Regions from separate parts of the Hymenobacter baengnokdamensis genome, predicted to be linked through region 1. Evidence: riboswitches for the same ligand, from Rfam matches in the RefSeq annotation. Region 1 holds a riboswitch; the other holds the start of a gene.
The links. A riboswitch is a leader RNA that binds a small molecule or an ion and turns the genes downstream of it on or off. The one in region 1 is predicted to bind S-adenosylmethionine.

Region 1 (5,495 bases):
GTCGAGTCGCCCACGGTGCGGAAGCGTACGCGCCGGCTCACTATCTCGTCGGTATCGTCGAGGTTGAGGTGCTCGCTCAGGCCGAGCAGCTGGCCGCTGGGCAGCACCACGCACTCGCGCTCGTGCGAGAAGTAAATGGCTGGCAGACTGATGTTTTCGCGCTGGATGTAGTTCCAAACGTCCAGCTCGGTCCAGTTGGAAATAGGGAATACGCGCACGTTTTCGCCCTTCTGGATGCGCCCGTTGTAGATGTTCCACAGCTCGGGGCGCTGGCGGCGCGGGTCCCACTGTCCAAACTCGTCGCGCACCGAGAAAATCCGCTCCTTGGCGCGGGCCTTTTCCTCGTCGCGCCGCGCCCCGCCGATGCAGGCATCAAACCCGAACTCTTCGATAACATCTAATAAAGTATATGTTTGCAAGGCGTTGCGGCTGGGGTATTTACCGCCCGGCTCCCGCAGGCCGCGCTCCCGAATGGTGTCTGCTACCTTGCGCACCAGCAGCTTTTCGCCCAGGGTGGCCGCCAGCTCATCCCGAAAATCGAGGATTTCCGGAAAGTTGTGGCCCGTGTCGATGTGCACCAGCGGAAACGGGAACTTGCCGGGCCGAAAAGCCTTTTCGGCCAGCCGTGTGAGGGCAATCGAGTCTTTGCCCCCCGAAAAAAGCAGCGCGGGCCGCTCAAACTGGCCGGCTACTTCGCGCAGAATATGAATAGCTTCGGCTTCGAGCCTGTCTAGGTAATCCATTGATAAATAATGTTTTATTTGCCGTTTGACTTTGCCGTTTGACTTTGCCGTTATGGCAAGCGTAGGGCTGTAACGACAGCTGGTTGGCGTGCTAAAGGGGCGCTAGCCAGGTAGGCGCTCCACTACCGGGTCGAGGCCCTGGTGCCCGAGCGTATGGTGCAGGCCGCACTCCTTGGCGTCGGCGTTTTCCCACCACCAGCGGCCGGCCCGGAAGTCTTCGCCCGGCGCAATGGCGCGGGTGCAGGGCGCGCAGCCAATGCTCACAAAGCCCTGCTGGTGCAGCGGATTAACCGGAATGCCGTGGGCCTGCGCAAAGCTCCAGGCCTGCTCCCAGGTCCAGTCGAACAGCGGGTGTACTTTCAGGAGCTGGTGGCCGGCGTCCCACTCGGCGCGGTGCATATGCTGGCGGTTGGCCGACTGCTCGGCGCGGATGCCCGTTATCCACACCTGCTGGCCGGCCAGAGCGCGGGCCAGCGGCTCCACCTTGCGAATGTGGCAGCATTCCTGACGGTTTGCGATGCTTTCGTAGAAGCTGTTGGGCCCTTTCCGGGTCAGCATCTTTTCGAGGCTAGCGGCCTGTGACGCAACTACTTCAATGGGCTGGCCGTAGCGCTGCAGGGTCTTGTTCCAGGTAGAGTAGGTTTCCTGAAAGTTGCGGCCGGTATCGAGGGTAAATACCCGGATGGGCAACTCGTGCTCGAAAATAAAGTGGCTGATTAGCTGGTCTTCCAGGCCAAAAGACGTCGAAAACGACACCCGGCCGGGAAAGTGGTCGGCCAGCAGGGCCAGCGTTTCGGGTACCGAGTGCTCGGGCAGGTACCGGCGCAGGTCATCGACCCGGGCCTGGAGAATAGCATCCATAAAGTAAAAGGGGAGGGGATTTTCGCGATGGAAATCGCAGAAAAAAACGAGGCCGGCACAACGGGGCGCTCCGGCCAGGCATAGCAAGGCCCGGGAGTGCGTTAATGACCCGAATGGTGAGATAGCCGGCCGGCTGTGGCCACGCTAAGTGGCCTTAACAGCTCCGCATAGCCCGCATCGGCATTCCGGCGGGGCGGCACATACAACAACACCCATGCTGTAAAGCAGCAAGTGAGGTGGTCGTAGAGGGGAAGTTGTTAGAGCAGCACACGGCAACTTGTTTTTATATCGTCAGCGCTTAGCTGCGCTGACCTTCGGTTGGCACCGTTTGGGAATGCCCAATGGTTGCCGGCGGTTCGTCGAGCCTATCTCTCCACGCCTCTGTATAAAAACAATCCTTCTGGCAAGAGGAATTGATGGCGCAAAGGTATAATAGGAATTTTGAAAATTCCAAACGAACAAAAATAAATAGCTAATTACTTGACACTCAACGGGCGGCTCCTCGTTAGAGAAGCCGCCCGTTGAGTGTCAAGTAATATAAGCCCGGAGATGGCCAATTGGTTTAGCGACAGCAGCGCGCTACCCGGCCCGCGCTGCTAAAACCCGCCTTTGTCGAGGTTCAGGTCTTCTTTGGGCGCGGCCCCCATAAACGGATAAGGATATTCGGTGGGCGGGTTGAAGGTTTCTTTGATGGCCCGGGGCGACACCCAGCGCTGCAGGTTGAGCAGCGAGCCGGCCTTGTCGTTGGTACCCGAGGCCCGGGCCCCGCCGAAGGGCTGCTGACCGACCACGGCGCCGGTCGGCTTGTCGTTGATGTAGAAGTTGCCGGCCGCGTTCACCAGCTTCTTGGTAGCCAGGTCGATAGCGTAGCGGTCTTGCGAGAAGACGGCCCCGGTAAGCGCGTAGGGCGAGGTGCTGTCTACTACGTCGAGGGTTTGCTCAAACTGGTCCGCGTCGTACACGTGCACCGTCACGACGGGGCCAAACAGCTCGTCGCACATCGTCACGTACTTGGGGTCTTTGGCCAGGATAACGGTCGGCTCCACGAAGTAGCCTTTCGACTTGTCGTAGCCGCCGCCGGCAATTATCTCAGCCTCGGTGCTGGCTTTGGCGCCGTCGATATACTTAGCCAGCTTGTCGAAGCTGGCTTCGGTGATAACGGCGTTGATGAAGTTGGTAAAATCCTCCACATCCCCCATTTTCATCGAAGCCAAATCCTGCTTCACGTAGCCCAGAATCTCGTCAGCGAGGTTGGAAGGCAGGTATACCCGCGAGGCGGCCGAGCACTTCTGGCCCTGGTACTCAAACGCGCCGCGCGTGATGGCCGTGGCCACGGCTTTGGCATGGGCCGAGGGGTGGGCCAGGATAAAGTCCTTGCCGCCGGTTTCACCCACTATGCGGGGATAAGATTTATAGAGGTGAATGTTCTGCCCGATTTCCTGCCAGATAGTCTGGAATACCTTGGTCGAGCCCGTGAAGTGAATACCGGCAAAGTCGCGGTGCTTAAAAATAACGTCGCCGGCTACCGGGCCATCCACGTAAATGAGGTTGATGACGCCGGCCGGCACGCCGGCTTCCTGAAATAACTCCATCAGCACCTGGGCCGAGTAGATTTGCGGGTAAGCGGGCTTCCACACCACCACGTTGCCCATCAGGGCCGCCGAGGCGGGCAGGTTGGCGGCAATGGAGGTGAAGTTGAACGGGGTGAGGGCAAACACGAAGCCTTCGAGCGGGCGGTGCTCGAGGCGGTTCCACATGCCGGGCGACGACTCGGGCTGCTGGCGGTAGATTTCCTGGGCAAAATAAACGTTAAAGCGCAGGAAGTCAATCAGCTCGCAGGCCGCGTCAATTTCGGCCTGGAATGCGTTTTTACTCTGGCCCAGCATGGTAGCCGCGTTGATACGGGCCCGGTAGGGGCCGGCCAGCAGCTCGGCGGCCTTCAGAAAAACGGCGGCGCGCTCTTCCCAGGGCAGGCTGGCCCAGGCGTGACGGGCGGCCAGGGCAGCATTGATGGCCTGGGTTACGTGGCTGGCATCGCCCTCATGAAAGTGGGCCAGTACGTGCCGGTGGTCGTGGGGCGGCGCCAGGGGCAGGGTGCGGCCGGTGCGCACCTCCTGGCCCCCGATGTGCATCGGAATGTCGCGCTCCACCTGCTTGATGCGCTTTAGCTCTTTGACCAGCTCGATGCGCTCGGGCGAGCCAGGGGCGTAGCCTTTAACAGGCTCGTTGATGGGGGTAGGAACTCGGAAAAAGGCGTTGGACATAAGCAGTAGGGGCGGGGGTAAGGCTGGTGAGAAGCAGACCGCAAAGGTAACAGCTACTGCCGGAGCCATGCGGCAGGCCACCTGGGCCGCACTATAAAAGCCACCCAACTGCTTTGACAGCAGCTGAATGGCTTTTATATTAAAAAAAGACTATGTAATAAATGCTGGCCTGCTTTAGCGGGCGCGGCGGGCGCGCAGGCGCTTGAGGCCATAGGCCACGCCCGAGGCCAGCAGCAGTGAAGCGCCGCCATCGAGGGGCACGGCGGTGGGGTCCTGAGGGGCCGGGCCACCCGAGCCGGGGGCCTGGGCCTTAGCGAGAAGCGTGACCAGAATAAAGGCTGAAGCCAGGTAGTAGCGCATAAGGAGAAAGTGAAAAGCTGGATACATTAAACCAAAGAATCCTGGTGGGCAACCGACGCTTGCCGGCCGCCCACCAGGCCGTGGAGTTATTCTACCACGAGTTTCTTCACTACCACGCCAGCACTGGTGCTTAGGCGTAGCATATAGATGCCGGTAGGCAGTTCCGTCAGGTCGAGCTGATGGGGAGCAGCACCCTGAGCGGGCAGCACTACCGTGCGCGCTTCGCGGCCTACGGCGTCGAGCAGCGTGGCCGTTACGGCCTGGCGGCCGAGGCTAACGGGCAGCTCCACGAACGCCTGCTTTTTAGCCGGGTTCGGGTACAAGGCAACTTGCTGGGCCAGGGCGGCCGACACCGTCGCCAGTGCCTGCTGCGGCGAGAATACCAGCTCGAAGCGGCCGGTAATCAGGGCCGTGGCGTTGGTTACCGTAAACTGGTAGCTCGACTGCTGGGCCAGGTCGACCACGGCCCCACTTTGCAGGTCGCGCAGGTACACCGGCACGTTGGTCAGGTTCAGCAGCTGGGCGGCCGTGAACGTGTAGCTGCCTGCGGCGGGCACGCCCACGGCCAGGGGTACTACGCGCTGGCTGGCACCCAACTCGGCGCGGCCATCAATAGCCAGCTGCTGGCCAGTGATGCTGGTCGAGAGATTCAGCCCGGAGGTGTTGGGCAGCTTCACGGCATCATACTGCGCGTCGAAGCCATCGGTAGCGCCGTTCTGGAAATACACGTAGGCATCGTCCGTGGCATTGCCGCTCGTGCCCTTCAGGGTGAGCTGCACCAAGGGCCGGGTTTCGGCAGTGCGCTGGAACGTAGTGCCGTTGGGCGAAGTCAGGCGCTGGCTATTACGGAAAGTGAGCGAGCCGCTGGTCTGGCCGCTGCTTACCCGCGTAAAGAAGCCCTGGCCCGAGGGCAGCACAGGGTTGCCACCGATGCCATTAACGTAGCTGCGGTACTGACCCTGGTACTGGGCAGTGCTGCTGAATACATAGATGGCGGCATCAAGGCCCGGGCGGTCGGCGGGGGCCACCAGGCTGTAGTCGAGCGGCGAGGGGTAGGGGTTACCTAGCAGCTGCCAACCGCCATCGTTGGGGTAGGTGCTGCGGTTGCTGGCCAGGTTCAGCGTCAGGTTGCCGTTGTTGAGCGTACCCATAAAGTCCACCAGCTCCGACGCGCCAATATTGACCGTGTAGCCCTGCCCCACCGCGAGCGGGTCGCTCAGGGCATTGGGCGAGAAGAAGCCCTTGTCGAAGAGCGCCGAGCTGTTGG
Region 2 (5,495 bases), 540 kb from region 1:
AATCCATGGCCGACAGTGGGATAATCACAATCGCCTGCTCGGGGTGAATGGTGAACAGGTTTTCGCCTTTTTCGTGCGTACTGCCCCGAAATTTCAGGATTTCGATGGTGCGCCGGCGTTTTTCGTCGCTCAGCACATTGCGCAGAATGATTACGTTATCGGTCAAAAATTCCTCCACGCCCAGCCGCGATACTTTGCCGTATTCTTCGGTGCGCTCGGTGGTAATAATAGACGTCGTATCGAGGCGGCCCAGCTCCAGCGTCACTTTAAACAACTCGTGCCGAATGGTATTCATTTCCTGAAACTCGGTGAACACGCTCCCGATAGAGTCGAGCACCACGCGCTTGGCATTGCACTTGGTAATTGCATATTCCAGACGCACCTGAAAGCCACTGAGGTCGTAGTCGCCCACCAGCATCGTATCGTCATCCTTCTGCGAGGCATCGACAAATACCCATTTGCCGTCGCGCTCCCACCCGTCGATGTCCCAGTTGAGCGTGCGCAGGTTGATACGAATATCCTCGACCTGCTCTTCGAATGTGACAAATACCCCCGCCTGGTTGAAAAGTTGAATACCCATGGCCAGGAATTGCGCCCCGAATAGCGTTTTGCCGCAGCCCGAGCTACCCGAAATAAGCGTGGTGCGGCCGTAGGGCAGGCCACCGGCCGAAATGTGGTCGAAGGCCGTGATGCCGGTCAGAAGTTTTTTGATGCTCATAAAACGGCCGCGATGCTGCGGAAAAGGATAAATAGACCTGCGCCCGAACTGGGGAAGCCTTGTAAACACCCAAGCGAACGAGGGCAGCAGCTAGCCGCAGCTGGTAGTCAGCTGCAAACCCAGCCGCCACACTACCTGACTTTTAACTGCCTGAGAGCAGAATGGAATACCGGGCCGTATCACGGCGAGAAAACCCCGACTAAATACCAGTAGCAGCTATGCTGGCGCTCTGGCAAAAAACATGCCCCCTCTTACCTTAACCTACTATAAATCAGGTTATTTTTTTAGAAACCGAGGGGCTTGCCTGACTGTCATGCCATTACGGGCGCTTCGAAATTTTATTTTTCGAAATTACCCGCTGCAGATTTGACTTAAAGCGCGCATCATCGACCAGGCTCTTAGCCCGGTGCTTAGTTGCCCGGCCTTGCACGCGGGCCCGCCACAAACGCCAGGAAGCCGGCTTCAGCTCCCGGCGCATTAGCCGGATTACTTCCCCTTCGCCGAGGCCAAACTGCGCGGCTATTGCCTCAAAAGGCGTGCGGTCTTCCCACGCCATCTCAATAATGCGGTCGATATGCGGCGCTGTCAGCGGCATTTTTATAGGTAGCAAAAAAGCCGCTCCGGTAAGTTACCGAAGCGGCTTCTTTATAAGCGCGGGAGGCCGAAAAGTGTTTACGGAATAGCGGCCGGCTACTCGTTGTGGGCGGCTTGCCGGCGCAATTTGCTATGCTTGCGGCCGTAGCCGTAGTAGATGGCCAATCCAATTGCCAGCCACACAATTAGTCGCAGCCAGGTTTCCCAGGGTAATGACACCATCATGAGCACGCAGGTGGCGATGCCCAGAAGGGGCACCAGCGGCACCCACGGCGTGCGGAAGCTGCGCGGGGCATCGGGGTTGGTGCGGCGCATGATGATGACGCCCAGGCACACCATTACGAAGGCCAGCAGCGTGCCGATACTCGTCATCTCACCCACCACTGAGATAGGAACAAAGCCCGCAAACAAGCTGATAAACAAGCCTAAGAGCAGACTTGAATGCATGGGCGTGCGAAACGTGGGATGCACCCGCGAGAAGACGGGCGGCAGCAGCCCATCTTTCGACATGGAGAAAAATACCCGCGACTGCCCCAGCAAATCAACCAGAATTACCGACGTGTAGCCCACCAGAATGGCCAGAATCACGGCTGAAGTCAGCCAGGCGTAGGGGGTTTTGTCGATGGCGATGGCCACGGGCGCGGCGCTGTTTTTAAATTCGGTGTAATTGGCCAGGCCCGTGAGTACGTGTCCGAACAGCACAAACAGGACGGTACACACCAGCAGCGAGCCGATAATGCCGATGGGCATATTGCGCTGCGGATTTTTCGTTTCCTGCGCCATGGTGGCTACGATGTCGAACCCAATGAACACGAAGAAGATAACCCCGGCCCCGCGCAAGATGCCGCTCAGACCAAACTCGCCAAACTTGCCGGTGTTGGCCGGGATGTAGGGATGGTAGTTGGCGGGGTCAATGTATTTCCAGCCTAAAGCGATAAAAACCAGCACCACCGCCACCTTCAGCGCCACTACCAGCGCATTAAACCACGCCGAGCCCTTGGTGCCGCGCACCACGATAGCCGTGATAGCCAGCACGATAAACATGGCCGGAAAGTTGGCGTAGCCGTGCACCACCGAGCCGTTGGCCAGGGTAGCCGTTTCGAAGGGCGACAGCACCAGCTGGGCAGGCAGGTGCAGGCCGTATTTCCCCAGAAACTTGAGCAGGTATTGCGACCAGCTGATGGCGACCGTGGCGGCCCCCACCGAGTATTCGAGCACGAGGTCCCAGCCGATAATCCAGGCAAATAATTCGCCCATCGTGGCGTAGGAATAGGTGTAGGCCGAGCCCGCCACGGGCACCAGCGCGGCAAACTCGGCGTAGCACAGCGCCGAGAAGGCGCAGCCCACGGCCGCCACGATAAAGGAAAGCGTAACGGCCGGCCCCGCGTTGTTGGCCGCCGCAATGCCGGTGAGCGAAAACAGCCCCGCTCCGATAATAACCCCGATACCCAGGGCAATGAGGCTCACGCCGTTCAGACTGCGCTTCAGCGTACCCGTGCCCGATTCGGCGGCTTCCTGCCGCAGCAGCTCCAGAGATTTTTTCAGCATCATAACATAGCGCAAAATCTATATTTTGCGTTTAAACAGACCCGCCCGCCGCAACGCAGTCGCGCCCGGCCGGTCGTAGTCAACCCACTAAAAAGTTAAAACCGGCTTTTTGACAAGCTTACGCTTACACTACTCAACAACAACAACCGCCTGTGATGGGCCGGGCAGCGCACAGCGATACGCCAAAAGTTGAGCAGCAGGAACCAGAACGCAAAACAGAAAAGGCCACGGGCTTTTATAGGGGCGACCATAGTTTGGCCGCCGTTCGGTTGGCACCGTTCCGCCACGGGGCGGGGGTTGCCGGCGCGTCGCAGAGCCTATCTCTCAGCGCCTCGGTATAAAAACAAGCAGGGCCGTAAGCCAGACTTGACAGGGCAAAGGTAGCTACAAGTTTGGCTAATGCAGGTTCACATTGGCTGGCTCTAGGCCCGGCCGGCTGAGCCGCAGGGAGTCGAGGCCGTACCACCGGGCGGCGTCCTGGTTGTAGCGGGCGCGGGCATCCGGGCTGAGCGTTTCACCGATAATGAGCACATTCTGGGGATGAATGCCGCGTAACGGCTCCACGCTCACCTCGCGGGCACCGGCCTGCTTTGCCGCTTCGATAGCCGCCGTGCGCGCCGCTTGCTGGCGCTGCCAGGCGGGGGCATTTTCGAGTAATTCGCGCCAGGCCGCACGCTCGGTACCGCCGCCCGCCAGCAGCGCCGCATAGAGCAGCACCGGGAGCCGCAGGCGGCGCAGCAGCGGGCCAGGCCGGCGCGGCCCTTCGGCCGGCAGCGTGGCCCACCCTACCAACAGCCAGCTGGCCAACAAACTAAACCACAAAAAATTAAGCGTGCGAGCGGCCGGGTAGCCCCAGGCCGTGAAGCTCAGAAACAGCATTTGCAGCCCTAGCCCCCCGAGCACAAACAGCACGCCCTGACCTGCCGACAGCCGCAGGCCGGCGGGGCGCAGGTGCCGGTAGCGATATGCCGGTTGGGCCAGCAATACGGGCAGTACCAGCAGCGCCGTGAGTTGCCGGGGCTCGGTGAGGAAAAGCAGTGTTTGGGCCAGAGCCCGGCCGGCAACCTTGTAGAGCGGAATAGCCAGGCCGGGGTTTTCGTGCTGTAAGCGAATAGCATTGCCGGGGGCCAGCACCACTACCAGCGCGCCCGCCAGCGCCACGGCCGCCAGCCCCAGCCAGCGGCGAAGGGCCGGGTAGCTGGCGCGGCGGTAGCTAAGCCAGCAGCACCAGCCCAGAAACCAGGCCGCCAGCAGCAACGCCAGCTCGTTACTCCCTACCATGCCCAGCAGGGCCAGCGCGGCCACGGCGTACCAGGCGGCCCGCCCGGCGAAATGCGGCGCACGCCCTGCCTGCAGGGCCGCCACCGGAAACAGCATCGCCAGAATAACCGGCACCTGATACACTACGGCACTCGAAAACCAGTAGAATGCCCCGTATGGGCTGGGCATCACGTAGAGCTGCGCCAATACCAGCGCCCCCGACCAGCCGGCCGCCGCGCGCCAACTCAGGCGCTGCCGCGCCAACACCCGCAGCGCCAGGGCCTGCACCACAAGCGTAGCACCCAGCCAGCCCAAAGACAACCACTTAAACCCAGGCAGCCAGCCATACGCAAGCGGATTAAGCCGCGTGAGCAGCAGGGTGAAATAGCGGCCCGTGAAATGCATATACAGGTAGCGCTGGGCGGGCCACTGCCCCACGCGCCGCGCCAGCGCCGCGTAGTCGTAGTCGTCCCAATAAGGCTGGCTATACAGGCACAGCGCCACATAAGGCAGTAGTAATAAGGCCAGCAGCCCACCCAGCAGCCAGCGCCGCCAGGGCCACACGCGGCGCAGCAGCCGGCGCCAACTAGCAGCTTGAGGAGTCTGGGCAATAGACATTCTTTCAACGCAGGGCGTAAATCCGCTCGATTATTTCCACCACTTTCAGGCCTTCGAGCGCGTTGGTGGTGGCAAAGCTGCGCTTTTGCACGGTAGCGACCACGTTTTCAATCACCTGCACGTGGTTGGCCGCCGAGCCCTGGTACGGGCCATAGTCGTTGGATGGATTGGTCGGCGGCAGCGCGGGCATGGCGTACCCTTGCAAGTGGCAATAGTCAACTTTATCCATATACTGGCCGCCGATTCTCAGCGCCCCGCGCTCGGCTACCACCGTCAGGGAGCTTTCCAGATTGCGGTCCCACACGGCGGTGCTGTAGCTGAGCGTGCCGCTGCCGCCGCGCACAAGGTCGAAGGTGACCAGGCCGCTGTCCTCAAACTCGGTAATTCCCTGGTGCGTGAAGTCGCGGAAGCGGGCCGAAATGTTGGTAATATCACCAAACACCCAATAAAGCAAATCTACGAAGTGACTGAACTGCGTGAAAAGCGTGCCTCCATCGAGCGCCTGCGTGCCCTTCCAGCCGCCGGCCTGATAATAGCGGGCATCACGGTTCCAGAAGCAGTTGAGCTGCACCAGAAACACCTGACCCAGCCGGCCCTCTCCTACCACCTGCTTGAGCCAGGCGGCGGGCGGCGAGTAGCGGTTTTGCATCACCCCAAACACCAGGCGGCCGGTTTGCAAAGCCGTATGCACAATACTTTCGGCGTCCGTTTTATGGAGCGCAATGGGTTTTTCAACAACGACGTGCAGGCCGTGCCG

Region 2: another riboswitch for S-adenosylmethionine. It lies ahead of F6X24_RS15320 (amino acid permease); the one in region 1 lies ahead of F6X24_RS17520 (phosphoadenylyl-sulfate reductase).

What each region holds. Positions count from the first base shown of each region.
Region 1 covers NZ_CP044285.1:4,110,874-4,116,368, reverse strand. The annotation lists gene cysD (sulfate adenylyltransferase subunit CysD) at 1-743, opposite strand, end outside; gene F6X24_RS17520 (phosphoadenylyl-sulfate reductase) at 846-1,604, opposite strand; SAM riboswitch class I at 1,885-1,996, opposite strand; gene pruA (L-glutamate gamma-semialdehyde dehydrogenase) at 2,201-3,868, opposite strand; gene F6X24_RS17510 (PID-CTERM protein-sorting domain-containing protein) at 4,043-4,228, opposite strand; gene F6X24_RS17505 (Ig-like domain-containing protein) at 4,315-5,495, opposite strand, start outside.
Region 2 covers NZ_CP044285.1:3,572,442-3,577,936, forward strand. The annotation lists gene kaiC (circadian clock protein KaiC) at 1-718, opposite strand, end outside; gene F6X24_RS15315 (TIGR03643 family protein) at 1,038-1,313, opposite strand; gene F6X24_RS15320 (amino acid permease) at 1,409-2,860, opposite strand; SAM riboswitch class I at 3,093-3,204, opposite strand; gene F6X24_RS15325 (DUF6056 family protein) at 3,257-4,738, opposite strand; gene F6X24_RS15330 (Gfo/Idh/MocA family protein) at 4,743-5,495, opposite strand, start outside.